Regions from separate parts of the Streptomyces sp. NPDC037301 genome, predicted to be linked through region 1. Evidence: predicted binding sites of a transcription regulator. Region 1 holds the regulator's gene; the other holds the start of a gene.

Evidence for each region. Region 1 encodes HrcA, which represses chaperone genes, less so after heat shock. Its sites were predicted from a motif close to TTNGCACTCNGNNNNNCNGAGTGCNAA; they were not measured.
Region 2: groL (chaperonin GroEL) is a predicted target of HrcA. The motif match lies at 1,410-1,436, and genes of this name have one in related genera.

Annotation. Positions count from the first base shown of each region.
Region 1 covers NZ_JBVJWD010000001.1:365,665-381,115, forward strand. Annotated here, with positions in the region: gene ACZ7IB_RS01815 (adenosine deaminase) at 1-208, opposite strand, end outside; gene ACZ7IB_RS01820 (ribonuclease Z) at 247-1,155, opposite strand; gene ACZ7IB_RS01825 (histidine triad nucleotide-binding protein) at 1,174-1,533, opposite strand; gene ACZ7IB_RS01830 (S41 family peptidase) at 1,632-4,865, opposite strand; gene ACZ7IB_RS01835 (hypothetical protein) at 4,946-5,479, opposite strand; gene ACZ7IB_RS01840 (16S rRNA (uracil(1498)-N(3))-methyltransferase) at 5,563-6,309, opposite strand; gene ACZ7IB_RS01845 (nitronate monooxygenase) at 6,306-7,382, opposite strand; gene dnaJ (molecular chaperone DnaJ) at 7,506-8,642, opposite strand; gene hrcA (heat-inducible transcriptional repressor HrcA) at 8,643-9,659, opposite strand; gene ACZ7IB_RS01860 (MBL fold metallo-hydrolase) at 9,857-10,579, shown strand; gene ACZ7IB_RS01865 (DUF3097 domain-containing protein) at 10,605-11,426, shown strand; gene hemW (radical SAM family heme chaperone HemW) at 11,554-12,795, opposite strand; gene ACZ7IB_RS01875 (SpoIIE family protein phosphatase) at 12,899-14,833, opposite strand; gene ACZ7IB_RS01880 (AMP-dependent synthetase/ligase) at 15,040-15,451, opposite strand, start outside.
Region 2 covers NZ_JBVJWD010000017.1:129,021-144,471, forward strand. Annotated here, with positions in the region: gene thrC (threonine synthase) at 1-341, shown strand, start outside; gene ACZ7IB_RS26205 (MoaD/ThiS family protein) at 371-649, shown strand; gene ACZ7IB_RS26210 (cold-shock protein) at 1,072-1,278, shown strand; gene groL (chaperonin GroEL) at 1,599-3,221, shown strand; gene ACZ7IB_RS26220 (lipase family protein) at 3,389-4,630, opposite strand; gene ACZ7IB_RS26225 (Uma2 family endonuclease) at 4,784-5,161, opposite strand; gene ACZ7IB_RS26230 (IS200/IS605 family accessory protein TnpB-related protein) at 5,233-6,915, shown strand; gene ACZ7IB_RS26235 (hypothetical protein) at 7,276-7,746, shown strand; gene ACZ7IB_RS26240 (ferredoxin) at 7,828-8,046, opposite strand; gene ACZ7IB_RS26245 (cytochrome P450) at 8,052-9,242, opposite strand; gene ACZ7IB_RS26250 (TetR/AcrR family transcriptional regulator) at 9,355-9,945, shown strand; gene ACZ7IB_RS26255 (adenosine deaminase family protein) at 9,995-11,602, opposite strand; gene ACZ7IB_RS26260 (erythromycin esterase family protein) at 11,818-13,170, shown strand; gene ACZ7IB_RS26265 (GNAT family N-acetyltransferase) at 13,321-14,274, opposite strand; gene ACZ7IB_RS26270 (DUF397 domain-containing protein) at 14,430-14,708, opposite strand; gene ACZ7IB_RS26275 (helix-turn-helix domain-containing protein) at 14,689-15,451, opposite strand, start outside.

The sequences.
Region 1 (15,451 bases):
CGAAGTCCTTCTCGGTCCGGAGCACCGCCATCAGGGCGTAGTACAGATCGAGGAAGGTCTGCAGATCGTCGAAGAGATAGGCGGTGCGGAGCTCTTCTGTGTTCGCGTACGGCAGCTGCACGCCGTTGCGTTCGGCGAGCGCGAAGGCCAGCTCGGGCTCGAGGGTTCCTTCGATGTGGAGGTGGAGTTCGGCTTTGGGGAGGTGCACGGGTTATTCACGCTCACAAATGGTGGTGCTGATGTGTTTCAGAGGTGCCGGGTGGGCACGGGAACCCTGCCGAGGTCCCGGGCGACGGTCAGTTCGCCCTCGAACCCTGCGGCGCGGGCCTGGGCCTCGAAGACGGCCGGGTCGTCGTAGCGCTGCGAGAAGTGCGTCAGCACGAGGTGCCGTACGCCCGCGTCCTGGGCCACCCGGGCCGCCTGGCCGGCGGTCAGATGGCCGTGGTCGGTGGCGAGTCGTTCGTCCTCGTCGAGGAAGGTCGACTCGATGACCAGCAGGTCACATCCCTCGGCGAGCACGTGCACGCCGTCGCAGAGCCTTGTGTCCATGATGAACGCGAACCGCTGCCCACGCCTGCGCTCGGAGACGTCGTCGAGCGTCACGCCGCCGAGGGAGCCCTCCCGCTGGATCCGGCCGACGTCCGGCCCCTTGATGCCGTGCTCGGCGAGCTTCGCGGGCAGCATGCGGCGCCCGTCGGGCTCGACGAGCCGGTAGCCGTACGACTCGACAGGGTGCGAGAGCCGGTGGCTGCTGAGCGTGTACGCGTCCGTGGCGGCGAGCACCCCGTCGGCGGCGACCGGTGCCTCGGTCAGCTCGACGGACTCGCGGTAGGCGGTCGCGTACCGCAGCCGCTCGAAGAAGCGCTGTCCGCTCGCCGGGTAGTGCGCGGTGACCGGGTGCGGGACCTGGTCGAGGTTGATCCGCTGGATCACCCCGGCCAGGCCGAGCGAGTGGTCACCGTGGAAGTGTGTGACGCAGATCCGGTTGATGTCGTGCGCGGCGACGCCGGCCCGCAGCATCTGGCGCTGAGTGCCCTCACCCGGGTCGAAGAGGATGCCCTCGCCGTCCCAGCGGAGCAGATAGCCGTTGTGATTGCGGTGCCTGGTCGGGACCTGGCTGGCGGTACCGAGGACCACGAGTTCGCGTACGGACACGGTGTGCGATCGACCGTTCTAGCCGGGGGGCCACTGCAGTCCGCGGCCGCCCAGGACGTGGGCGTGCGCGTGGAAGACGGTCTGGCCGGCGCCGGAGCCGGTGTTGAAGACGACCCGGTAGCCGCTGTCCACGATCTTCTCGTCGGCGGCGATGTGTCCGGCCTCGCGCAGTATGTCGGCGGCGATCCCCGGCTCGGCGGCGGCGAGGGCGGCGGCGTCCGGGTGGTGGACGCGGGGGATGACGAGTACGTGGGTGGGGGCCTGCGGGTTGATGTCCCGGAAGGCGACGATGGTTTCGGTCTCCCGGACGATGGTTGCCGGGATGTCACCCGAGACGATCTTGCAGAACAGGCAGTCGGGCTGCGGTTCTCCCGCCATGGGGTCGGCTCCTCGGTCGGTGGTGATCGTTGTACGGCATGGTATCGGGACGCCTGCGGCGGGCTGGGGGCAAGGCCCGCCGCAGGCGCACCCGCCCCCTACGCCCCCGGCCGCTCCGGTGCCCGCTTCGCCGGCGTCTGGGCCAGCGACGCGAGCGCGATCCGGATCGCCTCGTCCAGCTGCGGATCCCGCCCCGCGGCATGGTCCTGCGGCGCCGTCACGACCTCGACATCGGGATCGACCCCGTGGTTCTCCACACCCCAGCCGTAACCCTCGAACCAGAACGCGTACTTGGGCTGGGTGACCGACGTCCCGTCCACGAGCTTGTACCGGCTGTCGATGCCGACCACCCCGCCCCAGGTACGCGTGCCGACCACCGGCCCGATGTGCAGCGCCTTGATCGCGGCGTTCACGATGTCACCGTCCGAGCCGGAGAACTCATTGGCGACGGCCACCACGGGGCCGCGCGGTGCGTCCTCCGGGTAGCTGTACGGCTGCATCCCGCGCGGCAGGTCCCAGCCGACGATGCGCCGGGCGAGTTTCTCCACGATCAGCTGCGAGGTGTGCCCGCCCCGGTTCTCCCGGACGTCCACCACCAGCCCCTCGCGGGCCACTTCGATCCGCAGGTCGCGGTGGAGCTGCGCCCAGCCCGAGCCGACCATGTCGGGGACATGGAGGTAGCCGAGGCGCCCGCCGGAGTGCTCGTGGACGTAGGCCCGCCGGTCGGCGACCCACGCGTGGTAGCGCAGCGCCTCCTCGTCGGCGACGGGTACGACGACGACATGGCGCGGGTCGCCGCCGTCCACCGGTGAGACGGTCAGCTCGACCGGTTTGCCGGCCGAGCCGGTGAGCAGCGGTCCGGGCCCGGCCACCGGGTCGACCGGGTGCCCGTCGACGGCGAGGATCGCGTCCCCGACGCGCACCGCCACCCCGGGTGCGGCGAGCGGCGAGCGGGCCGCAGGGTCGGAGGTCTCCGACGGCAGGATCCGGTCGATGCGCCAACTGCCCTCGTCCGTGCGGGAGATGTCCGCACCGAGCAGCCCCTGCCGGGCCGAGTCGTCGCGCCATCCGCCGGGCGGCGTCACATAGGCGTGCGAGGTGCCGAGCTCGCCCTGCACCTCCCACAACAGGTCGATCAGGTCGTCATGGGTGGCGACGCGCTCCAGCACCGGGCGGTAGCGGTCCAGGACTCCGTCCCAGTCGATGCCGCCCATGTCGGGACGCCAGAAGTTGTCCCGCATGATGCGCCCGGCCTCGTCGTACATCTGACGCCACTCGGCGGCCGGGTCGAGGGTCCGGCGAATCCGGGAGAGGTCGACGGTGACACTGCTGTCGCTGCCGCCGTCGTGGTCGTCACCGGCCGGGACACGGCTGTCGGACGGTACGACGCGCAGCTTGCCCCGGGTGTGCAGGACGATCCGCTTGCCGTCGCCGCTGACCGCGAAGCCGTCGACGTCCGAGGCGAGTTCCTCGCAGCGCAGCTTCTCCAGGTCGTACCGTTCGAGGACGGTCTCGGGCCGGCGGGCGTCGGGCGTGGCGCCGCTCGTACCGAGCACCCCGGTCACCGGGTGGCTCAGCCACAACAGCCCGTCCTTCGCGGCGCACAGCGTGGAGTAGCTGGCGGCCTCGACGGGCAGCGGCACGATCCGGTCGGCGAGTCCGTCGAGGTCGATCCGGGTGACGGGCAGCGCGGTCGGGTTGTCCTCGCCCTCACCGCCGCTCTTCTCCTTCTCGGCCGGACGGCCGTGGCGCTGCGGCCCGAACGGGGAGGGCGTGGTGGCGGCGAGCGTCAGCAGGTGCGGACGGCAGGCGCCGATGAACGCCAGGTCGAAGACATGGGCGTCGTAGACCGGGTCGAAGGACCGCTCGGAGAGGAACGCGAGGTGCTTGCCGTCGGTGGTGAACGCGGGGGCGAAGTCCCGGAAGCGCAGCGGGGTGGCCTCCGCGACCGACAGATCGGCAAGGTGCGCGAGCTTGAGCTGTCTGAGCGGCTCGGGCCCGGGGTGCGACCAGGCGAGCCAGGAGGAGTCGGGCGAGAAGACAAGGCCCGAGGCGTCGCCGTGCTCGCTTCGGTCCACCTCGTGGACCTCGCCGCTCTCCCGCTCGACGATCAGTACCCGCCCGTCGTGCGCGGCGACGGCGAACCGGCTGCCGTCCGGGGCCGCCTCCAGGTCGAGGACCCTGCCGATACGGCCCGCGGCGAGGCGGCGCGGTACGGCGCCCGGCGCGGTGCCGGTGGCGGGTGCGCACTCAAGGGCGTCGTCGCCCTCGGCGTCGGTGACCCAGACGACGTGCTGGTCGCCGTCGGCCTGGAAGGTGCGAGGCATCCTGGCCCGTACGCCCGGTTCGACTGCGAGCGCCCGGGCCGGGCCCTCGCGGTGGGTGACCCAGTGGACGGCGCCGCGCGTCCCGACGGCACTGCCGCGGCCCGTACGGTCCGGGGACGCGGAGTCGAGGTGGCTGCCGGCGTGCACCGAGTGGGGCTGGAGGTCGGCGCGCTGGCCGCCGAGCCGGATGCCGATACGACGGGGCTCGGAGCCTTCGAGGTCGTCCAGCAGCCAGAGTTCACCCGCCGAGGAGTAGCCGACGCGGGTTCCGTCGGTGGTCGCGTGGCGGGCGTAGAACCCCTCGATGCCGGTGTGCCGGCGCAGATCCGAGCCGTCGGGGAGCGAGGAGTAGAGCGCGCCCACGCCTTCGTGGTCGGAAAGGAAGGCGACGCGGTCACCCACCCACATCGGGGATTCGATGTTCCCGTCGAGGTCCTCGTGCAGCCGTACGAACTCCGCCGGGCCGTCGGTCGTGCCCGCTTCCGCGATCCACAACTTGCCCGCGGTTCCGCCCCGGTAGCGCTTCCAGGCGGCGGCCTCGCGCCCCATGGTGGCCGAGAGCAGCAGGACCCGCCCGCCGGGCCCGTACGCGAGGGAGCCGACCGGCCCGTACGGCAGGGTCCGCGCGGGCCCGCCGTCGACCGGTACGGCCCTGGCCCAGCTGCGCCGCAGTGACGCCTGCCCCTGGGTGCTGATGACCAGTACGTCGCCCTCGGGCGTCCAGCCGCGTACGGAGGTCCGTGCGTCGCCCCAGTACGTGAGCCGCTTGGAGGGGCCGCCGTCGACCGGTGCGATGTGCACTTCGGGCGCCCCGTCCCGGGTGGACGTCCAGGCGACGCGGGTTCCGTCGGGAGATATCCGCGGGTTGGTGACGGGTCGGTTGTCGGCGCTGACGCGCCAGGCTCGGCCGCCGTCCAGCGGCGCCAGCCAGACATCGTCCTCGGCGGTGAAGGCGATCAAATCGCCCTGGACATGGGGGTATCGGAGGTAGGCAGGCTGCGTCACACGGATCACCCTAGGCCGCTGGTGTGCTCCGCGGAACCGGGTTGGCCGGAGTCCGCCGGGTGGCCCGGTGCCGGTCACACTCACTTACCCAGGGGCGATTCGGTCACCGTGACCGTCACGGTGACTGTCGGCCGGGCGCCGCCACTGCCGCCACCCCGGGACGGATTCGCCCCGACGGCCGGCAAAGCGGCGTTGCAGTTGCCGAGCACATCTGCCCGGAAGACGGCCTTCCCGCCGGTCCTGGCGGTCAGGTCGCCCCGCACACACCGCCCGTCGAGAGCCTGGGTCACCTTGCCGGTGATCGTGATGTCCTTGTCGCTCCCGGTCTTTCCGGTGCAGTCGACGTCCGCGATCCGACGCGCGGACGCGGAGGGCGACGCCCCCTGGAGCCGGTCCCCGTCGACGTCGGCCGTGCAGTTCAGCCACCGCACATCGACCCCGTTGCGCTCCAGGGCGCTGGTGCCGGTCAGGTCGGTGGTCACGGCGATGGATGTGGAGTTCAGGCTGCCCGTCGGCTCACAGGCCACGACACCTGCGACCGCCGCGCCCGCGAGCGCGGACGCGGCCAGAATGCGACGGGTTCTTCCCTGACCCCATGCCCTTGATGTCCCCATACGGGCAGCTTCCCACCGATCCCCCACGACGCGGTAGACGGCTTGCGGCCACAACGGGGCGGCGCAGGCGCGCCGGAGGGGGCTTACGCCCAGCGGCCGGTGCGCCCCAGCAGCAGTGCCGTCGCCGCCGTGCCCGCCGTCGAGGTGCGCAGAACGGACGTTCCGAGCCGGCAGGTACGGGCCCCCGCGGCGGCGAAGGCCGCCAGTTCGTCCGGCGACACACCGCCCTCGGGGCCGACGACCAGCACGATCTCGCCCTGGGTGGGGAGCTGGACGGTGGCCAGCGGCTCACTGTCGTGGCCCCGGTCCTCGTGCAGGACGGCGGCGAAGTCAGCCGCGGCCAGAAGTGCGCCAACCTGTTTGGTCGTCAGTGCGTCCGCCACCTCGGGAAAGCGCACCCGGCGCGACTGCTTGCCCGCTTCCCGGGCGGTGTTGCGCCATTTCGCGAGGGACTTGAGGCCGCGGTCGCCCTTCCACTGCGTGATGCAGCGCGACGCCTGCCAGGGCACGATCGCGTCGACACCGGTCTCCGTCATCGTCTCGACGGCGACCTCGCCGCGGTCCCCCTTGGGCAGGGCCTGGACGACGGTGATACGGGGCGTGGGCCACGGCTCCTCATGAACCGTCGCCAGGCCGCCGACCACGAGCCGGTCCTTGCCCTCGGCGGCCCTGACGACGCCCTCCGTCCAACGGCCTTGGCCGTCCGTCAGCACGACATCCTCACCGGCGTGCAGCCGCTTCACCGATACGGCGTGCCGTCCCTCGGGTCCTTCCAGGACGAACTCGGGCCCGTCGGGGACCTGTTCGACGACGAAGACCGGTGCGGTCACTGCGTACTCCCTGTGCTCACTGCCGTCCGTGCGGCGTCCAGTTCTTCTGCGAGCAGTCCGATCAGCCGGCCGGCGGGCAGCTCGCGTGCCATCCGGTGCCCCTGCCCCGCCCACAGTGCCATGCCCTGGGCGTCCCCGGCTTTTGCCGCCGCCGCGCGCAGCCCCGCCGTCAGATAGTGGACCTGTGGGTAGGCGGCGGGGGCGTACGGGCCGTGCTCGCGCATGAAGCGGTTGACCAGGCCGCGGGCCGGGCGGCCGGAGAACGCCCGGGTCAGGGCGGTCCGTACGAACAGCGGGTTGGTCAGTGCCTGCTTGTGCAGCAGATTCGCCCCGGACTCGGGGCAGACGAGGAACGCCGTGCCGAGCTGCGCCGCCTCCGCACCCGCGGCGAGCACCGCGGCGATCTGGGACCCGCGCATCAGCCCGCCAGCGGCGATGATCGGCACCTGTACGGTCTCGCGGACCTGGGACACCAGGGAGAGCAGTCCGATCCCGGTGCCGTCGGTCTGCGGGTCGTCGCGGTGGGTGGACTGGTGGCCGCCCGCCTCTATGCCCTGGACACAGACCGCGTCGGCCCCCGCCCACTGGGCGGCCTGGGCCTCCTCGGGCGTGGTGACCGTCACGACGGTGTACGTCCCGACGCCGGCGAACGCGTCGAGGGTGTCGCGTGTCGGGCAGCCGAACGTGAACGAGACTGCCGGGACCGGGTCCTCCAGGAGGATGGCGAGCTTGGCCTCGTAACCGTCGTCGCCGCCGCTGGATTCCGGGTCGCCGAGCGGGGTCTCGTACCAGGCGGCCTCACCGGCCAGCTGATGCCGGTACACCTCGACGGCGCTCGGGTCGGCGAGACCCGGCTGCGGCATGAAGAGATTGACGCCGAAGGGCTGACCGGTCAGCCCGCGCAGCTGTTTGATCTCGTTGTACATGCCGTCCGCCGTCTTGTACCCGGCGGCGAGGAAGCCCAGCCCGCCCGCTTCGGCGACGGCCGCGACGAGCTGCGGACAGGACGCACCACCCGCCATCGGGGCCTGCACGACCGGATACCGGCAGAGATCGGTCAACACGGATGACATGACCGCATCGTGTCACGTCCTGCATGCCTCGGCGTGCGCGGCCTGCGGTCCATTTTGTCCTCAAACGCCGGACGGGCTCGGCAGGCGAGCCCGTCCGGCGGCAGGGAACGGTGTGCGGGGCCGTCAGCGCCCGTTGAAGGCGTCCTTCAGCCGGGAGAACAGCCCCTGCTGCCCGGGCTGGAACTGGCCGGTGGGCCGCTCCTCGCCGCGCATCTTCGCCAGGTCCCGCAGCAGTCGCTCCTGCTCCGGGTCCAGCTTCGTCGGGGTCAAGACCTCGACGTGCACGATCAGATCGCCACGCCCGCCGCCCCGCAGATGCGTGATCCCGCGGCCGTGCAGCGGGACCGACTGGCCGGACTGGGTGCCGGGCCGGATGTCGACCTCCTCCAGGCCGTCGAGCGTCTCCAGCGGCACCTTGGTGCCGAGCGCGCCCGCCGTCATGGGGATGGTGACCGTGCAGTGCAGATCGTCGCCGCGGCGCTGGAACACCGAGTGCGGCAGCTCATGGATCTCCACGTACAGATCCCCGGCCGGGCCGCCGCCGGGGCCGACCTCGCCCTCGCCCGCGAGCTGGATGCGGGTGCCGTTGTCGACACCGGCGGGGATCTTCACGGTGAGCGTGCGCCTCGACCGGATGCGGCCGTCGCCGGCGCACTCCGGGCACGGGGTCGGCACGACCGTACCGAAGCCCTGGCACTGCGGGCAGGGACGCGAGGTCATGACCTGGCCCAGGAAGGACCGGGTGACCTGGGAGACCTCGCCGCGGCCGCGGCACATGTCACAGGTCTGGGCGGAGGTGCCGGGTGCGGCGCCCTCGCCGTTGCAGGTCGTACAGACGACGGCCGTGTCGACCTGGATGTCCTTGGTGGTGCCGAACGCGGCCTCGGCGAGATCGATCTCCAGCCGGATCATCGCGTCCTGGCCGCGCCGGGTGCGCGAACGGGGTCCGCGCTGCGACGACGTACCGAAGAACGCGTCCATGATGTCGGAGAAGTTGCCGAAGCCACCCTGTCCGAATCCGCCCGCGCCACCGCCGCCGGAGGCGGACAGCGGGTCGCCGCCGAGGTCGTAGACCTGCTTCTTCTGCGGGTCCGACAGCACCTCGTAAGCGGCGTTGATCTCCTTGAACCGCTCCTGGGTCTTCGGATCGGGGTTCACATCCGGATGCAGCTCACGAGCGAGCCGACGGAATGCCTTCTTGATCTCGTCCTGAGATGCGTCGCGGCGCACGCCGAGTACGGCGTAGTAGTCCGTGGCCACTTACGACTCCGCCAGGATCTGTCCGACGTAACGTGCCACTGCGCGTACCGCTCCCATCGTTCCGGGGTAGTCCATGCGGGTCGGTCCGACCACGCCGAGTTTGGCGACTGCCTCGTCGCCCGAACCGTAGCCGACCGCGACGACGGACGTGGAGTTGAGCCCCTCGTGGGCGTTCTCGTGCCCGATCCGTACGGTCATGCCCGAGTCCTTGGCCTCGCCGAGCAGCTTCAGCAGCACGACCTGCTCCTCCAATGCCTCCAGCACCGGCCGGATCATCACAGGGAAGTCGTGCCCGAAGCGGGTGAGGTTGGAGGTGCCGCCGATCATCAGCCGCTCCTCCGTCTCCTCGACGAGGGTTTCGAGCAGGGTGGAGAGCACGGTGGACACGGTTCCCCGGTCCTCGCTCTCGAAGGATTCCGGCAGATCCTGCACCAGCTGCGGGACATCCGCGAAACGGCGTCCGACGACCCGGCTGTTGAGCCGGGCCCGCAGATCGGCGAGAGAGGTCTCACCGAACGGAGCGGGGCAGTCGATCATGCGCTGCTCGACCCGGCCGGTGTCCGTGATCAGCACGAGCATCAGCCTGGCGGCTGCCAGTGACAGCAGCTCCACATGCCGAACCGTCGACCGGGTCAGCGAGGGGTACTGCACGATGGCGACCTGCCGGGTCAGCTGCGCGAGCAGCCGTACGGTGCGGCCCACGACATCGTCGAGGTCGACCGCGCCGTCGAGGAAATTGTGAATGGCACGACGTTCCGGCGACGAGAGGGGCTTGACGCCCGCAAGCTTGTCGACAAAGAGCCGGTAGCCCTTGTCCGTCGGAATGCGTCCCGCGCTGGTGTGGGGCTGGGCGATGAAGCCCTCGTCCTCCAGCACCGCCATGTCGTTGCGGACGGTGGCCGGGGAGACCCCCAGCTTGTGCCGCTCTGTGAGCGCCTTGGAGCCCACGGGCTCCTCGGTGCCGACATAGTCCTGGACGATGGCGCGCAGCACTTCGAGTCTGCGTTCGCTGAGCATCGCGCACACCTCCAGCTGTGTTTCCTCGGTGGTTCTCGGGCCGTTCCTGCTTCATTCCCAGGAATCCCCCTGGCACTCTGTCCTCACGAGTGCCAGCAATCCCCCGGCCAGTGTACGGCGACCGAGTGGGGGCCTAGCAAGGGCGACCGGTCACGCTACCGCGAGACTGCGCAGGTCGTTGCCGATAGCCTCGCGGTATGGACGCCTCTTGGGAAGAGTTCGGCTGGGAGCGACTCGGTCACGGAGTGGGCCGACGGCGCCTCCCCGGATGGGATGCGACAGTCGCACTGGTGGTCGGAGCGGATGGGGTGCTGCTCTACGACACCGGATCGACACTCCGCGAAGGTGAGGAAATCCGGACCCAGGCACAGGCCCTGCTCGGCCGGAAGGTGACGCATATCGCACTCAGCCACCCCCATTTCGACCACGTGCTGGGCACCGCCGCGTTCTCCGGCACCCAGGTGTACGGAGCGGTCGGCATGGCCGGGCTGATGAAGCTCGGGGCGGACGGTCTGCACGCCTCCGCGGTGCGCCACGGAGTGTCCGAGAACGATGCGGCCGCGGCCGTCGATGCGCTGGTGGCGCCGCACCATGAAGTGCGCGACGAGTGGACGCTCGATCTGGGCGGCGGCCGTCAGGTGCTGCTGGCGAATGCGGGCCCCGCCCACAGCGGCCACGATCTGGCGGTGCTCGTCCCCGGCTCCCCCGCGGTGGTGCTCTGCGGCGACCTGGTCGAGGAGTCCGGCGAACCGCAGGCGGGACGGGACGCCGTCCCGTCCCGCTGGCCGGCCGCGCTGGACCGGCTGCTGGCGCTGGGCGGCGAGGACGCGGTGTACGTTCCGGGGCACGGAGCGGTGGTGGACGCGACGTTCGTCAGGAACCAGCGTGACCAACTGACCGCCCTCTTCGGCGTGTCGTGACGTGTTGTCGTCTTATCGTCATCCGATGCGCAGCTACCAGCCGGACCTGACCCCACCGTGGAAGAGGTCCGCCCCCGTTCCCGAGGTTCCCGCCGATCCCGATCTGGTCGTGGAGGAGGTCTCCACGGGATTCTGCGGTGCGGTGATCCGCTGCGAGAAGACGGCCCAGGGTCCGACGGTGACCCTGGAGGACCGCTTCGGCAAGCACCGGGTGTTCCCGATGGAGCCGCGCGGCTTCCTGCTGGAGGGCCGGGTGGTCACGCTCGTGCGCCCGTCGGCGGCCGGTCCCGTACGCCCCACGCGTACGGCATCGGGTTCGGTCGCAGTCCCCGGGGCGCGCGCCCGGGTCGCGCGGGCGGGCCGGATCTATGTGGAGGGCCGCCACGACGCGGAGCTGGTCGAGCGGGTCTGGGGCGACGACCTGCGGATCGAGGGCGTGGTCGTCGAATACCTCGAGGGCATCGACGACCTCCCGGCCATCGTGCGCGAGTTCTCCCCCGGCCCGGACGCCAGGCTGGGCGTTCTGGTCGACCACCTGGTCCCGGGCTCCAAGGAGTCCCGGATCGCCTCCCAGGTCTCGGACGCGAACGTGCTGGTGGTCGGCCACCCCTACATCGACGTGTGGGAGGCGGTGAAGCCGTCGTCCGTGGGCATCGCCGCCTGGCCGGTGGTCCCGCGCGGCCAGGACTGGAAGACGGGCGTGTGCCGTGCTCTGGGCTGGCCGGAGAACACGGGCGCGGCCTGGCAGCGAATCCTGTCCACGGTGCGCTCGTACCGGGACCTGGAGCCGGCACTGCTGGGCTCCGTGGAGCACCTGATCGACTTCGTGACGGCGCCGCCCCAGTAGCCCCCTCCGCCGCCTCCGGCGTTCGGGGAGCGAGGGATCCGGGGGCGGAGCCCCTGTTACGGGAAGGAGCGGGCAGGGGAACAGACCCGCCGCAGGCGCACCCGCACCCCACCCCGCACCCGGCCTCTCAGTCCACCAGATCCCGCACCACCGCATCCGCCAGCAACCGCCCCCGCAACGTAAGCACCGCCCGCCCCTCCCCGTACGGCACCCGCTCCAGCAGCCTGTCCTCCACCGCCCGCACCGCCGCGGCCAGCCCCGCCGGTGCCAGCAGCGACAACGGACACCCGTCCGCGAGCCGCAACTCCAACAGGATCCGTTCGACCCGCCGGTCCTCGGCGGAGAGAATCTCGCGCCCGGCCCCCGGCGACCGCCCCTCGGCCAGAGCCTGCGCATACGCCCCCGGATGCTTCACGTTCCACCAGCGCACCCCGCCGACATGGCTGTGCGCCCCGGGACCGGCGCCCCACCAGTCGGCTCCGCGCCAGTACAGCTCGTTGTGCAGGCACCGGCCCTCGGGCGTGCGGGCCCAGTTCGACACCTCGTACCAGGAGAAGCCCGCCGCGGTCATCGCCTCGTCCGCAATCAGATACCGGTCCGCATGGGCGTCGTCATCGGTCATCGGGATCTCGCCGCGCCGGATCCGCCGGGCCAGCTGCGTCCCCTCCTCGACGATCAGCGCGTACGCGGACACATGGTCCGGCCCCGCACCGATCGCCGCGTCCAGCGAGGCCCGCCAGTCGTCGTCGGACTCCCCGGGTGTGCCATAGATCAGATCCAGGTTGACGTGTTCGAAACCCGCCTCCCGCGCTTCGGCGACACACGCCTCGGGCCGCCCAGGCGTATGCGTACGGTCCAGGATCTTCAGCACATGCTGCCGCGCGCTCTGCATCCCGAACGAGATCCGGTTGAAGCCGCCCTCCCGCAGCTCGGCCAGATACGCCGGATCGACGGATTCCGGGTTGGCCTCGGTGGTGATCTCGGCATCGTCCGCGAGCCCGAACTCGTCGCGGATCGCCCCCAGCATCCGTACCAGGTCTCCGGCGGCCAGCAGGGTCGGTGTGCCGCCGCCGACGAAGACCGTACGGACCGGACGCGGATCGTCACCGAGGACCTTGCGGGCCTGGCGGACCTCGCCGATCAGATGGGCTGCGTAGTTGTCCCGGGAGGCCAGCGCACCGCCGGAGCCGCGCAGCTCGGTGGCGGTGTAGGTGTTGAAGTCGCAGTAGCCGCAGCGGGTCGCGCAGTACGGCACATGCAGGTAGAAGCCGAGCGGCCGGTCGGCGGCGCCTTCCAGGGCATGGCGGGGCAGCGCCCCGTCGTCGGGTACGGGTTCACCATCGGGCAGTACGGAAGGCATACCGCCCATTGTCACTCGCCGCCGGGGACCTCCGAGCCACGTTCATGATCACGAAGGGGCCGCACCGCGGCACCCGGCCGCAGCAAGCGCCCCCGGCCGCCCCGCCGCACGCTCACCCCGCCTGCAGCACCAGCAGCGCCAGATCGTCATCGGGCGGCCGCTCGGCGAATTCGTGCACGGCCCGGTTGATCCGGTCCGCGATCCCGTCCGCCGACAGCCCGGCACAGTCGGCCAGCGCCCGGGCCAGGCCGTCCCCGTCGTCGAACATCAGCGTCCCTGAGCGCCGCTCCGTCACGCCGTCCGTGACGCACAGCAGGCTGTCGCCGGGCGCCAGCTCGAAGCTCTGGCTCTTGTACGCGACGTCGTCGAAGATTCCGAGCAGCATCTGCGGCTCGGCGGCCGGGCGCACCTCGCCGCCGGGGCGCAGCAGCAGCGGCAGCGGGTGGCCGGCGCTGGCGAGGGTGCAGCGCGCGCCGCCGCCGGGCAGCGGCACGAGTTCCCCGTACAGCAGGGAGAGAAAGCGGGACTGCCCGGTGTCCGCCGTCTGCTGGCCGCCCGCCGCGGCCACCATGAGCGCGGCAGCCTCGGCAGCCTCCATCGCATCGTCGAGGAGCAGCCGGTTGAGCCGGTCCAGCACCTCACCGACGCCGAAACCCTCACGGGCCAGCAGCCGCAGCCAGGGCCGGGCGAGGCCGGTGACGACGGCGGCTTCGGGGCCGCTGCCCTGTACATCCCCGAGGACGAAGCACCAGCGGTCGCCGGGGCACGGGAAGATGTCGTAGAAGTCGCCGCCGACGACCCCGTCGTCGCTGGGCTCGTACACCAGTGAGCTGGTGACGCCGGGTATGTCGGCGACCTTGCTGGGCAGTAGCGCGCGCTGCAGGATGCGGCTGATGGTGGCCTGCCGGGTGTAGGCGCGGGCGGCTCCGACGGCGAGGCCGACACGGCGTACGAAGTCCTCGATCAGGGCGGTCACTTCGTCGGGGACACGTGCCGCGCCCTCCCGGCCGAGGAGTACGGCGCCGAGTGTCCGGCCGCCCGATGTGATCCGGTAGGCGAGAGCGGATCCGGCGTGCCCGTCGGATTCCCCGCCGTCCTCCTCGCCGCCGGGCCAGGGCATGGAGACGGGCCCGGTGCCCACCCGCTCGGGCAGCCGGATCGGGTCCTGTTCCAGCACCGTACGCAGCTGCCCGGTCTCGGCCTCGTCCCGGTGCCAGGCGCTGGCGAGCCGGGGGACGGCCGCGGGGCCGCCGTTCTCGGGCTCCAGCCAGATCGCGCACCAGTCGGCGAGTCTGGGCACCAGTAACTGTCCGGCGAGGGCAGCGACGATGTCCTCGTCGAGCTGGCCTGCGAGCAGGTCCGAAGCCTCGGCGAGGAACGAGAGCGCGCCGCGGCCGGCCCAGTCCGCGTCGTCGCGCAGGGCGCGTCGGGCGGTGGGGGCGAGCAGCTCGGCCGCGCGCAGCCCCTGCTGGAATCCGGACTCGGCCGACGGTTCGGGGAACGGGTTCCAGTCGTCGACGGGAAGCCGGGCCCAGACGGTCTTGAGGCCGGTGCGGTAGGTGATGCCCCAGCGCTCGGCGAGAGTGCCGACGAGCTGGAGCCCGCGACCGTACTCGGCGGGCTCCTCGGGGCCGGTGGGGGCATCGCCCTCCGCCGTGTCCGCTGCGTCCGTCGCGCTGCCGGCCTCCGGGCGTTCGCTGCGTACGGCACGGGCCGGGTGGTGGTCGGAGACCTCCAGCACCAGGGCCGCGGCCTCGTCCTCGGCGGCCTCCTCGAGCCGGCAGAGCAGCTCGACGTTGGTCCCCGCGTGCACGACCGCGTTGGTGACCAGCTCGCTGACGACAACCGCCGCATCATCGGCCAGACGTTCGCTGAAGCCCACGGCCGCCGGCAGTCCCAGCCCGGTCCACTCGGTGAGCGCCGCCCGGATGAACCGGCGGGCGGCGGAGGGCGCGAGGAGGTTTCCGGGCAGGGACGTACGGGCGACCGGCCGCGCATCCGCATGGCCGACGGTGATACCGGGACGCTGAACGATGTCCCGCTGCAAGGGAATGGGCCCCACGGTGCAGCTCCTGACCTGTTCTCGCTCTGTCTGTCTGTTCTCGTTCTGTTCTCGCTGGGCGCCGCTGACGACACCGACAGAGTGACAGATGGACCATGCTCATAAGCAACGAGTTGCCGAAGTGAGCAGAGAAAGTGAGCAGAGAAAAACGGAAGCAGCCGCACCGTGCGGCCGGTCGGTGAGGACCCGTATTACGCCTCGCGGGCTCCCGCGTACATGTCGTCGAGGAGGCCCTTGTACTCACGCTCGACGACCGGCCGCTTCAGCTTGAGACTGGGCGTCAGCTCGCCGTGCTCGATGTCGAGATCGCGGGGCAGCAGCCGGAACTTCTTGATGGCCTGCCAGCGCTGCAGCCCCTCGTTGAGCCGCTTCACATAGCCCTCGATGAGCGCGACGGCCTGCGGGGACGCCACCACTTCGGCGTACGGCTTCCCGCCCAGGCCGTTCTCGGCGGCCCAGCCGAGGATGGTCGGCTCGTCGAGTGCGATCAGGGCGGTGCAGAAGTTGCGGTCCGCGCCGTGCACCAGGATGTTGGAGACGAACGGGCAGACCGCCTTGAACTGTCCCTCGACCTCCGCCGGGGCGATGTACTTGCCGCCGGAG
Region 2 (15,451 bases), on a different contig from region 1:
CCCTGGCGATCGGCAACCCGGCCGACGGCCCGTACGTCCTGGACATCGCCCGCCGCACCGGCGGCGCGGTCGAGGACGTCAACGACGAGCAGGTCGTCGACGCGATCAAGCTGCTGGCGCGCACCGAGGGCATCTTCGCGGAGACGGCGGGCGGGGTCACGGTCGGCGTGACGAAGAAGCTCATCGAGGCCGGTCTGCTCGACCCGACGCTGACCATCGTCGTCCTCAACACCGGTGACGGCCTCAAGACCCTGGACGCGGTGGCCGCCACCTCGCAGGCGACCGCGACGATCCGTCCGAGCCTGGACGCGTTCCGCGCCGCCGGCCTCGCCACCAGCTGACCACCCGAGACCGAAGAAAGGCACCCCTCATGAGCGTCAAGGTCCGCATCCCCACCATCCTCCGCACCTACACGGGCGGCCAGGCCGAGGTCCCGGCCGAGGGCTCGACCCTCTCCCAGGTCATCGAGTCCCTGGAGCAGAACCACCCGGGCATCGCCGCCCGCGTCCTGGACGACCAGGGCAAGCTGCGCCGCTTCGTGAACGTGTACGTCAACGACGACGACGTGCGCTTCGAGGGCGGCCTGGAGACGGCGACGCCGGACGGCGCGGGCATCTCGATCATCCCGGCAGTCGCAGGCGGGTGCTGACCGTCCGTCCGACTTCACCGCGTTATCGGTATTGCCCCCTCTGCGAGAGAAGCGGAGGGGGCAATTCTGTATGGTTGAGCGCGGTACAGTGTGGGAAGTCCCCCCAGCTGCCCGTGCCGCCCGCATATGAGAATGCGCCCGGCCGCGACAAGAAGCAGCCAAAGTGCTCGATCTCCTTGCGCCATAAGTCGCCTTTGCCCGGCCCGACTTGCCCTGGAATCTCATGAATTCCTCATATTCGGGCGTTCGGTGCTGCCCGGAATTCTCGTCCGATTGACCTGTTGCAGAGGGCAGTTGGGCAGATACATTCGGCCGCGGTCGACGCGTTCCGGCGCACGCACCCTCCCCTGTCGGGGGGTGAGTTCTGACCCGGGTCCGCGAAGTGCGGTCCTGTGCAAGGGCCAGTAATAGGGGAGTTAGGCATGGCTCAGGGCACCGTCAAGTGGTTCAACGCGGAGAAGGGGTACGGCTTCATCGCGGTCGACGGTGGTGCGGATGTTTTCGTCCACTACAGCGCGATCCAGATGGACGGGTACCGCACCCTCGAAGAGGGTCAGCGAGTTGAATTCGAGATCTCGCAGGGCCAGAAGGGGCCGCAGGCGGACATGGTCAAGCTCGCCGTCGGCTGAGCTCGACGCGGTCGGCCAACGACACTACTCACGCACGGAGGGCCCGTACCCCCTGGGGTACGGGCCCTCCGCGCGTCCGCGTCCGCGGCCACCCGCGAGTGGCTGTCGTTGTCCACACCCCGAGGCGGACGCTTGCACTCTAGGGGGTCGAGTGCTAATCATTGGCGTTAGCACTCTCCAGGTGAGAGTGACAGAACTTGGACCGGGCCGGTGAGGCCCGCAGGTCCGGTGGGGCAAGGAACCACCGGTCACGCAGGCCGTCCGTCGCGGGCGCCACTCGGTCCGGAGAAATCCACCCCTGTCCGGGAGGACCACTTCACATGGCCAAGATCATCGCGTTCGACGAGGAGGCCCGGCGCGGTCTCGAGCGCGGCATGAACCAGCTCGCCGACGCCGTCAAGGTCACCCTTGGCCCCAAGGGTCGCAACGTCGTCCTTGAGAAGAAGTGGGGCGCCCCCACGATCACCAACGATGGTGTTTCCATCGCCAAGGAGATCGAGCTGGAGGACCCGTACGAGAAGATCGGTGCGGAGCTCGTCAAGGAGGTCGCCAAGAAGACGGACGACGTCGCCGGCGACGGTACGACCACCGCCACCGTTCTCGCCCAGGCTCTCGTCCGCGAGGGCCTTCGCAACGTCGCCGCGGGTGCCAACCCGATGGCCCTCAAGCGGGGCATCGAGAAGGCCGTCGAGGCCGTCTCCGCCGCCCTCCTGGAGCAGGCCAAGGACGTGGAGACCAAGGAGCAGATCGCTTCGACCGCCTCCATCTCCGCCGCCGACACCCAGATCGGCGAGCTCATCGCCGAGGCCATGGACAAGGTCGGCAAGGAAGGCGTCATCACCGTCGAGGAGTCCCAGACCTTCGGTCTGGAGCTGGAGCTCACCGAGGGTATGCGCTTCGACAAGGGCTACATCTCGGCGTACTTCGCCACGGACATGGAGCGCATGGAGTCGTCCCTCGACGACCCGTACATCCTGATCGTGAACTCCAAGGTCAGCAACGTGAAGGACCTCCTTCCGCTGCTGGAGAAGGTCATGCAGTCCGGCAAGCCGCTGCTGATCATCGCCGAGGACGTCGAGGGCGAGGCCCTGTCGACCCTGGTCGTCAACAAGATCCGTGGCACCTTCAAGTCCGTCGCCGTCAAGGCCCCGGGCTTCGGTGACCGTCGCAAGGCCATGCTCGGCGACATCGCCATCCTCACCGGTGGCACCGTCATCTCCGAGGAGGTCGGCCTCAAGCTGGAGAACGCCGGTCTCGACCTGCTCGGCCGCGCCCGCAAGGTCGTCATCACCAAGGACGAGACCACGATCGTCGACGGTGCCGGTGACAGCGACCAGGTTCAGGGTCGCGTCAACCAGATCCGTGCCGAGATCGAGAACTCCGACTCGGACTACGACCGCGAGAAGCTCCAGGAGCGCCTCGCGAAGCTGGCCGGCGGCGTGGCCGTCATCAAGGCCGGTGCCGCGACCGAGGTCGAGCTCAAGGAGCGCAAGCACCGCATCGAGGACGCGGTGCGCAACGCCAAGGCCGCCGTCGAGGAGGGCATCGTCGCCGGTGGTGGCGTGGCTCTGCTCCAGGCCTCGGCCGTCTTCGAGAAGCTGGATCTCTCGGGTGACGAGGCGACCGGCGCCAACGCCGTCAAGCTGGCGCTGGAGGCCCCGCTCAAGCAGATCGCCGTCAACGGTGGTCTCGAGGGTGGCGTCGTCGTCGAGAAGGTGCGCAACCTGCCGATCGGTCACGGTCTGAACGCCGCGACCGGCGAGTACGTCGACATGATCGCCGAGGGCATTCTCGACCCGGCGAAGGTCACGCGCTCCGCCCTGCAGAACGCCGCGTCCATCGCCGCGCTGTTCCTCACCACCGAGGCCGTCATCGCCGACAAGCCGGAGAAGGCCGCCGCGGCCGCTCCGGGCGGCATGCCGGGCGGTGACATGGACTTCTGATCCTGACGGATCGGTAGTTCCTGTACAGCTTTACCGCATCGGCCCCCGGGACCAGCAGGTCCCGGGGGCCGATGTCTTTTCTGTACGGGGCGGGGGCGGTGGACGCACCCACGATGCCCGCCGGAGCACCGTGAGCGCGTGATACCCCGCTCGACGGGACTGCGGAACTACGGAAGCCGGTCGAGGAGCCAGGTGCAGAGTTCCTCCGTCACAAGGGTGTGCCCCTCGTTGTGGGACGCGAGCTTGAACTCGTCGAGCCCACCGGCATTCGGCGGGAGCGCGGAGATGTCCTTGTACAGCTCCTCGTCCGTGTCCGGATCGCCCACGTCGACGGCGCTGACGGCCGGCACGAAGCAGTGCGAGCGGATACGTACGTCGGTCTTGAACCCGAGGAGGGGGTTGAGGGCGTTGAGCCCGTCGGCGAGGATGCCGAACCCTTCCAGCGAGCCGCCGGGTGCGCCGTCGACCGACGGGAGTCCGGACGTGTGCGCCTGGTTGGTCTTCAGTGTCACCACCCGCAGCTTCGCGACGAGTTCGTTGTCGCCCGGGGACTGGGTGTAGAGCTTGGTGCCCACGACCGACAGGCCCTTGCCCTCCAGGGCCAGTTCGCCGGCCTGCGCATCGGTACCGGTGCCGTCGGCCACGCCGTTGGCGACACCGATCAGCCGCGGCTGCCGCGGCCATTCGCCGATGGCCTCCATCTCCGCGAGGAACGTGGCGCGCTCGTCGCTCTGGTCCGGCGTCCCGTCCCACTTCTCGATGTGCCGCCACAGCAGCTGACGGGCGGCCGGGCTGTTGATCTGGTCGGAGAACCGGCTGTCGAGATCCTTGATGTAGTGCGCGAACGCCTGCAGCGCGATCGGGATCCAGGCGCCGCGGTGCGGGCTGTCGTACGAGAAGTAGAGAGAGGTCTGGTGGTCGATGCCCTGGCTCTCCATCTTGGCCAGCGCGTGCCGGGTGACGAGCCCGCCCATGCTGAACCCGCCGACGGCCAGCGACGCGTTGCCCTGCCGCTCCGCGATGGCGTACTGGATCGCGGCCTGCGCGGTCCGGGAGTTGTCCAGAATCGATGCGCTGCGCTCATGGAAGCCGAGGATGATGACGTCGTGTCCCCGGCGGCGCAGTTCGCTGATGAGCGCGTAGTCGCCGAACTCCATGATTTCCCAGGAGAAGTCCAGGCTGCTCGGCCCGGTGTTGAATCCGTCGGCGAAGATCACGGGGCGCGTGAGGCCCGAGTGTCCCTCGCCGTAGTAGACCCAGGCGGTGCCGCCCGGCAGGTCCCACACGGTGCTGGGCGGCAGCGGGAGGGCGCCGTGCTTCTCGGCGTCCAGGCGGGGGCCGGGGGTGAGGGTGATGGGGGGCTTGCTGTGGAGCTCCGAGACGATTTGCTCGAGGGTCGGTTCGGACATGGTTCGTTCCCCTTTGGGCTGGTTCGTTACAACGCGTGCCAAGATGAACACACGGAGTAGTGGCCAGGAAGGGGGAGCAGATCAAACCACTCCCAGGTGGGAGCCGGATTCGGACATCCGGCGATCACGGGCGGGGGAGGACTGTCCTGCGGGTCAGCGGACGAAGTCCTTGAGCCTGTCCGTGTCGAGGGTGAACCCGACCGGGTCGGGAAGGGGGACGGTGGCGCCGAACGGATACGAGGGGCGCTGCTGGTACACGCCGTCCTTCGGCTCGCTGGAGACCGTGACGGTGTCGTTGTCGCGGTCGACGAGGAGGTGGACGGGGATGTCCTTGTAGGCGTAGGCGCGGCCTTTCTCGATGCGGTCGCGGCGGTGCGTGTCGGAGTCGTGTGAGGTGACTTCGACGAGCATCTCGGTTCGTGGGGGTTGCGAGCTGCTGCCGGATTGCTGCGTTGAAGTGAGTTGTGGTGAGCGGGAGTGGGTCCTGTTGGTGGGTGTGTGGGGGTGGGAACGGGGGTTCTGGGGCCGAATGGGTGACCTTGGCGGTTGCTGCTCGTTGGGCTGGGTGGCAGGTGCCCGGCCTGGTGGGAGGGGGTGTTGTGGTGGGTGGTGTGCGGGAGTTGGCGGCGCCGTTCGTGGTGCCGGGGCCGTGCGGGGTGGCGGTCCGGGGTCGTCTGAAGCACCTCACGCCCCGGGACGAGAAGGTTCTGCGTGCGGTCGGTGAGCATCAGGGTGCGCTGGCTTCCCGTGATCTCAGGGCCCGTTGTGCGGATGGTCTGGAGCACAGTGCGGACACGTGGGCGTCGCGTAAGCGGGGCCTGACGCCGCTGTCGTCGTCGCGGATCGCCGGTGCGATCACCAAGGCCACGCACGATCAGTGGGCGCTGGCGCGCCGTTGCCAGGCCGCGCACATCCAGACGTTGGGAGCCGGGATCAGGACGCTGCGGCACCGCCTGTCCCTCCCGATCGGTGAGCCCGGAACGAAGCGGGCCGCGGGCGGCTACCGCTCCAAGGGCGAGTGGTTTCGCAAGTCGCGCCGCCTCGCGGCGTTGGAAGCCCGGCACGATGCCGCGGTCCGTGACCGGCGGGCCGGACGCGTCCGGGTCGTGCGGGGCGGCAAACGCCTCCTCAACACCCGTCAGCACCTTGCCGACGCCCACCTCACCCGGGCCCGGCTGGCCGAGGAGCGGTGGCGGGAGCGGTGGGAGGCGGAACGCTGGTTCATCGCTGCCGACGGCGAGTCCGGGAAACGGTTCGGGAACGAGACGATCCGCGTCACCCCGGACGGCGAGGTCAGCATCAAACTGCCCGCCCCGCTCGCGCACCTGGCCAACGCCAAGCACGGCCGGTACACCCTCACCACTCGTATCGGGTTCGCGCACCGGGGCGTGGAGTGGGCCGACCGCATCGCCGCGAACCGGGCCGTCGCCTACCGCATCCACCTCGACACCGGCCGTGGCCGCTGGTACCTCACCGCGTCCTGGCAACGCCCCGTTGTGCACACCATCCCGTTGGAGACCGCCCGCGCCCGGGGCCTGATCGGCGTGGACACCAACGCCGACCACTTCGCCGCCTACCAGCTCGACCCACACGGCAACCCCATCGGCGAGCCCCGGCGGTTCTTCTACGACCTGTCCGGCACCACCGCTCACCGCGACGCCCAGATCCGCCACGCACTGACCCGGCTGATCCACTGGGCCAAGCAGGCCGGTGTCGCCGCGATCGCCATCGAAGACCTCGACTTCACCACCGAGAAGACCCGCGAGAAACACGGCCGCAGGAAACGGTTCCGGCAGCTGATCTCAGGTATTCCGACCGGAAAGCTCAAGGCCCGGCTGGTCTCCATGGCCGCCGAACAGGGCCTGAGCATTGTCGCGGTCGACCCCGCCTACACCTCCCTGTGGGGTGCCCAGCACTGGCAGAAACCGCTGGCCACCCCGCGCCGCAGAATGTCCCGTCATGATGCCGCCGGCATCGCGATCGGACGACGCGCCCTCGGACACCCGGTCCGGGATGGGGTATCCCCTGCTCGAACGGAGTTGAGAGCTTGGGGAAGGACGGCACCGCCCCCACACGACCGGAGTGATCGTGCGGGGCATCGGACCGCCCAGGCCGGGCCAGGCACCCGGGGGCGTGAGGGAACCCGCCCACCCGCAACGGACCACGCCCCTGGAGGCGTGCCGCCGAACGGGACGAGAAAGCGGGAACCCAGCGCATCCAACACCGTTCGGGATGCGCCCAGTACACATCGGTGGGTCCAGGACCCACTCATGCGCACTGGTTAGGAACGGTCGTTCGTTATTCGGAACGCTAGAGCGTCGCCACCATCCGTGGCAAGCCGGTCACGAAAAGTCAACTGGCCTGGCGGGGAGGGTGGGTGGGAAGTGGCCCACCCCCCCATTCCTCGGAAAGAGCGCTCGGACTTCGAGGCTTGAGCTCCGGGGGAAATTCGCCTGGCCGTGGGGGCGCGGACGTGGTGCGCGTGCGCCGTGCGTGATTCGTGTGCGCCGCCGCCGTTGGGGTGGAGATCCGGGCCGGAGGCCCGTGGGGCGTGCGAACGGCCGCACATCTTTGTGATCTTGGTGGCTCCGGGCTGCCGCCGACGCGGCCCGTCTTCCATGTCTCTCTCTCGTTCGAGGAGTCCCGTGCGTATTCGTTCGATCCTGTCTCTCGCCGCGTCCGCCGTCGCGGTGGCGGCACTGGCCACCCCCGCCCAGGCCGCCGACGCCGCCGACGGCGCGTACCTCATCCGTGACGTGCGCACCGGCGCGTGTCTGGCGGGTGGCGAAGGCCCGCTGGGCGGCCACATCGAGCCCTGCAACCCCGGCACCGTGTGGGAGGTCCGCAACCAGGGCAACGGTCTGGCCCAGATCGTCGAGGCGCGCGGGGAGAACCGCTGCCTGGCGCTCTCGCCGATCCGGATCTTCCCGCCGGCCGTGTGGGTGGACGAGTGCGGCAGGCAGCCCGACCAGTGGACGATCCAGGGCGACGCCTCGGCAGGGCCGGTCGACATCGCCCTCGACCGAGGTGAGTTCGGCTCCCTGACGACGGAGGGTCGGCGCGTGGTCCTCCTCCCCGGCGGTCGCCCCCAGTGGATCATGGAGCGGCTCGGCTAGGACAGCCCTGTTCGGCCGATGACGCAGCCGCCCCGTGCCGGGATCGTTCTTCCTGACACGGGGCGGCTTCTCTGTGGGGGCTCAGTCGCGGCGGGGACCGATGACGGCGCTCCCGTCGTGCACGGTGATCGCCTGGGCCGGGCAGATGTCGGCGGCGTCCAGGACCCGTTCGTCCGGTTCGATGCCGTCGGGGATCGCCCGGGCGTGCTCCCCGTCCAGCGCGAACACCTCGGGGACGCTCCCGGCGCACATGCCCGATGCCTGGCAGAGCTGGTGGTCGACGCGCACGTTCCAGGTCATCCCGGTCACCACCCGACCGGCATGACACGCGGGCCGCGTACCAGCATCTCGGACTTCCACGTCACATCGCCCGCCACTCGCAGCCCCGGGAAGCGGCTGATGAGCGCGATGAGTGCCTCCTGAAGTTCCAGCCGGGCCAGCGGGGCGCCCAGGCAGTGGTGGACGCCGTGGCCGAATCCGAGGTGCTGGTTGCCCTCGCGGGCGATGTCGAGCACGCCCGGGGCGGTGAACCGCAGCGCGTCGCGGTTGGCGGCTCCCATGGCGACCAGGACCGGACTGCCCGCCCGGACGAGGGTGCCGCCGACCTCGATGTCCTCGGTGGCGTACCGGGGTTGGCCGGCGCCGCTCCCCAGCGGCACGAAGCGCAGCAGTTCTTCCACCGCGCCCGATACGAGTCCGGGATCGGCCCTGAGCCTGGTCAGCTGGTCCGGATGGTCCAGCAGAGTGAGGACGAAGTTGGGGATCTGGGACGCGGTGGTCTCGTGTCCTGCCACCAGGATGCCCACGCACAGATCGACGAGTTCGAGTTCGGAGAGCCGGTCGCCGCCGTCGCGGGCCTCGATGAGCGCCGTCATCAGGTCGTCCTGCGGCCCCTTGCGGTGGCGGTCGATCAACTCGGCCATGTAGGCGCGCAGTTCGTCGCGGTTGGCGTCGAACTCCTCGGCTGTGAGGGAGCTGGTCGACAGTGCGGCGTCGCTCCACACGCGAAAACGCGGACGGTCCTCGGTGGGCACGCCCAGTATGCGGCAGATCACCGCGACCGGCAGAGGCAGTGCGTAGAGATCGACCAGGTCCGCGGGCGGACCGGCCGCCTCCAGCTCGTCGAGGAGGCTCGCGGTCAGTTCCCGGACCTGCGGGCGGAGCTTCTCGACCTGGCGGACGGTGAATGCCTTGGCGACCAGGGAGCGCAGCCGGGTGTGGTCGGGTGGGTCCATGCTGAGGATGCCGCCGTCGCGCCGCCCCTCGGACTGCCGGGGCTCGTCGTGCGAGGCGCCCGCGGCCCGGCTGAAGCGCGGGTCGCCCAGGACGAGCCGGGCGTCGGCGTAGCGGGTGACGAGCCAGGCCGGTTCGCCGTATTCCATCTGGACCCGTAAGAGGCCCGGACGGTCGCGTACGCGCTCGTACTCGTCGGCGAGCTGGAGCCCGTCGGGGGTGTTGAAGGGGTAGGTGAGGGGGGTGATGTCTGCTGTCGTCACTGCGGCCTCCGATATGTAAGCAGCTGCTTACAACGTTAGGAGTGTGCCTCCGGGGCGGTCAACGATGCTTTACGGCCGATATCCTGACGGGCCGTCCGAGAGGAAATCCGCCATGGAGTCCGCCCCCGCGCCGCCGTCCGGAGAGCGCCGCCGCGATGCCGCGGCCACACGTCGTCGGCTGCTGGAAGCGGCCCGTGACCTGTTCGCGGAGCGGGGTTACGAAGGGACGACGGTCCGGAGCATCGCGGAGCGGGCCGGGGCCAACCAGGCCTTGCTGTTCCGGTACTTCGGGTCCAAGCAAGGGCTGCTCACGGAGGTTGTCGCACAGGGCGGGCTCGAGCAGGTGCGGGCGACGCCGCCCGAGGAGCTCTTCGAGACCGCCCTGCGCTCGATGCTGACCCGCAGCTCGGACGGGGGGACGGAGGACCGCTCTCTGGAGGTCTATCTGCGGTCCATCGGTCGGGGCGACGAGGCGGCCGGAACCTTGCGGAAGCTGGGCGAGGAGTACCAGGGCGCGCTGGCCGGGCTCTCCGGCACCGAGGACGGCGCCCTGCGTGCGGATCTCGCCATGGCATGGCTTCTCGGCATCGGCCTGATGCGGACGGTCGTCGCACGTGAACCCCTGGCCGGTGCCGATCCGGACGACGTGTGCCGTCTCGTACTGGGCACGCTCGGACACCTCTGGTCGGCTCCGGCGGAGTAGCGCAGACACGTCCGGGCCCGGGCCCCGGCCCCGGACGTGTGTTGTTCGGTTAACGGTGACGGCTCTCGAAGGTGGCGAAGGCCGTCTCCTGGCGCCACTCGGTCGCCGCCTTCGGGTTGTCGGCCAGGTAGCGGGCGCAGCGCGCGCTCGGGTGGGCGGTGCCCGGCCGGTCGCTGCGGCAGGCGTCGACCAGGCGGTAGCCGGAGGGGGCGGAGCCGGTGGCCCACAGGCTGCGGCCGTTGCGGAACGCGTACTCCAGCGAGGCGCGGGCCAGGTCCTTCAGCTCGGTGTAGCGGAGGTCGTACGTCCTGGCGGCGTACTGGTACTCGTGGCTGATATCGATCCGCGAGACCCCCGGGTCGTCGGTGGACAGGACCACCGGGACGCCGTAGCGGCGGTACGCGTTGAACGGGTGGTCGTCGCCCGCGATGCCGAGGATCTGCTTGTTGCTGCTGAACGGCACCTCGACCGCCACCTTGCGCTGCGCCATCGTCCGGGCGAGCTGCCGCCAGTCGTCCTCGTGGACCAGGTCCACGCCGTGTCCGATGCGTTCGGCACCGGCGACGAGTACGGCCTCGCGGATGTGGAACGTCAGGTCCTCGGGCTTGACCAGGCCGGGGGCCAGCTCACCGGCGTGCAGGGTGAGGTGGGCGCCCGGGTACTGGCCGCGCAGATAGTTCAGCATCCGCATCTGGAGGCTGTAGTTGAGCAGCGCGCTCTCCCCGTCCTCGGGCTGTACGAGGTTGACCGCGACGAACCTCGGGTCGCGCTCCGCCAGCCGCATGCCGACCGCCATCTGCGTGAACACCCGCGCCGGGGTGCTGCCGCGGGAGACCTGGGAGATCCACCTGACGGGGAGCCGGCAGCCCGGGTCGGGGCGCGCGGTGTCGCAGTGCGCGGCCACCCGGAACTGGGCATTGGCGTCGTCGGCCTCCTTGACCGCATCGTCCACGACCCGGTCGAGCTGCCCGCCGGCCAGAAGCTTGCGGTGGAACGCCGCCAGGTCGGCGTCGTAACCCACGGCGTCGGCAAGCTTCTTGGCGCTTTCCGACGCGGGGGTGACCATGGTCTCCAGATAGAACTGGTTCTGCTCGACCACGGTGTCGGCCACATTGGCGAGCAGCTTGCCGCGGTCCCAGGTCGCCAGGCTGAACTTGCCGAAGGTGTCGAAGAAGTGGTCATGCCCGGACTGGTCGGCAGGGAAATCCTGCATGGACCAGGCCCGGACGATCTGCTGCCGGAAGGCGGCGTCCGTCTGCGCGTCGATGGCGGGCCGCTTGCCCGGTCCGCACGGCGGCGCGACAGCCGTCATCGTCGCGTCGATGCACAGCCCCTTCTCGCCCGCGAGCTTGATCAGGAACTCGGTCTGTGCCGCGCCCGACAGGTGGTTGTGGAGGTCGCCCCCCTTGGGCAGCGCCTTGAAGAAGGCCCTCAGCCTCTCGGGCTTGTTGCGCAATGAGTCGAGGTACGCGGCGGTCCTGCGCTCCGCCTGCGTCACCGCGCGGGGTGACGTGTGCGCGGCGGGCCGTGCCGAGGGATCCTTCACGGGTGCGGCCGTGGCCGGGATCGCCGGGAGCAGGGAGAGCACGGTGAGTGCACCGAGCCCGGCCGGGAGCAGAGACTTGGGACGGTGGGCCGTCCGGATTGTTGAGATCACCGCCGAATGATCGCGTTCGGCGAGGGCATTTCTCACCCAAACCGCACCTATGGCCGGAAACGTCCACCCGATCGAGTGCGCGAGCGGGCGCTGCCCTCCGACTTTTCCGGGGGCTATCCCCCCGGAAAAGTCGGAGGCTTCTCCCAGCGCGCGGCAGTGGAATCGCAGGCAATGATCCTTCTCAAGTTGTAATACGCAAGTTGAGAGGCAACAACATGGCTAGGCACCGGAAGCGGATCAGCCGACGGGTACTGCTGGCGACGGCGGCGGTCGCGACGGGAGCGTTCCTCGCTCCTGTGGCGGTGCAGGCGGCCTCGGCCGACACGGCCGGCAGGGACCAGAACCCGGTCGGCGCACTGGAGCGGGCGGCCCACCCGCTGCGCTCGACCGAGCCCGGGGGGAACACGGCCGACCTGCGAGCCCTGGGCTCGATGATCGGCGACGCCAAGGTGGTCGGCCTCGGCGAGGCCACCCACGGCTCCCACGAGTTCTTCGCCATGAAGGAGCGGGTCTTCCGCCACCTCGTCGAGAAGAAGGGCTTCACCACCTTCGCCCTGGAGCTGAGCTGGTCCGCCGGGCTCCAGATCGACGACTACCTCCAGACCGGCAAGGGTGACGCCCGCAAGATCGCCAAGGAGACGCTCACCAACTCGCCCTGGGATCGCGAGGAGTTCGTCAGCCTCATCGAGTGGATGCGGGACTACAACCGCCACCACCCGGGCCGCACCGTCCACTTCATGGGCGACGACATCGGCGCCCCCACACTGAGCGACGAGTTCTTCGGCCGGGTGACCGGCTACGTGCAGAAGAACAACCCGGAGGCGCTGCCGCGGCTGAACGAGCTCTACACCGGCCTGCGCCCGATCGATGACGTCTTCGCCTACCTGGGCAAGCCGCTCGCGGAACGGCAGCAGCTCGCCGCCAAGGCACAGCAGGCCCTGGAGCTGGTCAGCGGTCTGAAGGGCCCCGGCGGTGAAGCGTTCGACTGGGCCGAGCAGAACGCCCGGTCGGTCGCCCAGACCGCCAAGTTCCTCACCCTGAACCCCGACGACCCGGAGTCGAACGCCGCCTCCCAGCGCTTCCGCGACGAGGTGATGGCCCAGAACGTCTCCTGGTGGCAGCAGCGCACCGGCCAGAAGGTGCTGCTGTCCGCGCACAACGACCATGTCGCCTACATCGCCAGCGACCCCGAGACGTACTCCAAGACGCAGGGGTCGTTCCTGCGCGACACGATGGGCAAGAACTACCTCCCCATCGGCTTCACCTTCAACCAGGGCTCTTTCCTGTCGAAGGACGCCGCGCTGGGCGGCGAGTGGAAGAAGTTCACCGTTCCCGCCGCCGAGCCCGACCGGAACGAGGCCACCCTCGACAAGGTCCGCTACCGGGACTTCTACCTCGACGTCCGCACCGCCCCGGCTGCCGCGCGCGACTGGCTGAACACCGCCAGGCCCACGCTCAACCTCGGCACCCAGTTCCCCGCCGCACCGCGCGATGTCGCGATCGCCAAGTCTTTCGACGTCCTCATCCACCTCCACGAAGTCCGGGAGGCCGACAAGCTGAAGCCGTGACGGCCTGGTTCCGGCCCCGGCGCGAGCCGCCCGACACCACCTGACCTGCGGGGAGGCCGATCGTGCGGGCGGGCTCGAGTGCCCTGTACCACGTCAGGCCGTCGCCCGAGCCAACGTGGCTTGACCAGCGACTGCCCGAACGACCGGTCCTCAGCCCGCGGTCCTGGCTTTGATGAGCGGCGCGTCCCGCGAGAGCTCCCGGAACCCGAGGCCGCAGTACAGCCCGCGCGCCTCGGGATGCCCCGGCGCACCCAGACAGACGACCGTCGCATGAGTGGCCCCGGCCGCCCGCGCCAGATGCATCCCGTGCAGCATCATCGCCCTTGCCAGCCCGAGCCGCCGGTAGTCCGGATGCGTTCCGACCGGCTCGAACTCGACAGTCTGGTTCGCCTTGTCGAGCCACATGATCGTCGAGGATGCCATTGTTCCGTCCGGCGCCTCCACCAGGACGTGAAGGTCGCCGCGATAGGCCGCCGTCTGCCGGACATCCTTGTAGTTCTGGGCCGTGTACGACGAGGGAGTCCAGGCGTCCACATGGGCCCGGACCGCGGCCTCCGGTCCGGCTTCGTCGGCGGTGCGGAACCGGAATCCGGCCGGCGGCACCGGCCGCTCCACATCGGTGAGGTCCCGCTCGTTGAGCTGGGTCCAGTCGCCGGTGTCACCGAGCGCCTCCACGTCGGTCTCATAGCCGTGCGCCGCCCATCGCTTCAGGGCGAACTCCTCGGCGGCCGTCGGCAACACCGTGCGATCGAGGCCGGCCGCCACACCGTCGTACCAATCGATCACTTCGTCGACCAGTTCGGTGTGGTCGGGATGGACCTGATAACTCAGCGAGGCGCCGGTGACGTCCGTGACCGACCCGTCGTTGCGCCTCACCTGGCGCGGAAGAAAGGCCCAGCCCCACGCCACCAATTCGTCACCGAAGAACCACAGCCGACGCGGCCAGGTTGCGCCGTAGGGGGCGCGCCCCTGGCCCCAGACCCAGGCCAGCTCCCCGTACGAAGCGCCGGCGCTGATCAGGTCCGGGCGGGTGGCGGTGACACGCTGCGCCAGACCCTGCATGAGCGGTATGTCCGTGGCGGTCAAGAGCTCGACGTCCGTCATGGTGCGCCACTGTGTCAGGACTCCGCAAAGCCGTCGAACCGTTTTCCGGGGCCGCCGACCGCAGGGCAGGCCATGTCCCTCGATCACGCCGGCCGACTGCGGACATCGACCGACGCGCGTCACGACCTACAGGGCGAACGTCGCCTGCTACGGCACTAGATGACTTCTTGGGCGTGCTTGAGGTCCGCGATGAAGGACGTCCAGGCGGCGGCCCGGAACACGAGCGTCGGGCCCTCGGTCACCTTGGAGTCGCGGACGGGGACGATGCCGGCGTGGCCGTCGGCGACCTCCAGGCAGTCGCCGCCGCTGCCGCCGCTGTACGAGGACTTTCGCCAGGTCGCGACTTCGAGGCAGTTGCCGCCGTCGCCACCGCTGTAGGAGGACTTGTGCCAGGTGGCCATGGACAGGTCGTAGTCAGAACTGCTGAGCTTCATGGGCGTAATCCTCCGCCACCGACTCAATCAGGGCCAGGGACAGCTCTTGTGACAACGCGTCGGCCTGCAGCAGATCGTAGGTCAGTTGGTGTCGTGCGACCGTGGCCGGGTCGTCGTGCAGCCGACCGAAACCAGTGCCGTCCACATACGCGAGTGGAGGTGCATCGGGGAAGGACATCAGCTTCAGCCCACCATCCAGGGCCGCGTGGGCGCCCGCGCTGAACGGCAGCACCTGCACGATGATCCGGTGTTCGCGGGCCAGCTCCAGGATGTGGCGGAGCGCCTCAGCCATCACCGCCGGGCCGCCGACCCGGCGACGTAACACCGCCTCGTCCAGAACCGCCCAAACCAAGGGCGTTGTTGGATCGGCCAGGAGCTGCGCCCGTTCCAGTCGTGCCGCGACCAGATCGTTGATGACGTCTTCCACAGCCGTCGGCTGGTACGCCCGGAACACCGCTCGCGCGTATGCCTCCGGCTGCAACAGCCCCGGGATCAGCTGAGGCGCGTACTCCTTGATCGTCTTTGCCACGGCCTCAGCCTCGGCCGCTTCGGCGAAGTGATCCGGGTACTTCGACTTCTTCAGGGCGGCGCAGTTGCGCACGAAGAACCCGTCCGCCTTCAGGATCTCGTCCAGCTTCTGAGCCTGATCCACCTGCATCCGTCGTGTGCCGGACTCCAACTGCCCGATGAAAGAGCCGCTGACGAACAGCGGAAGGCCCAGCTCCTCCTGAGAGAGGCCTTTG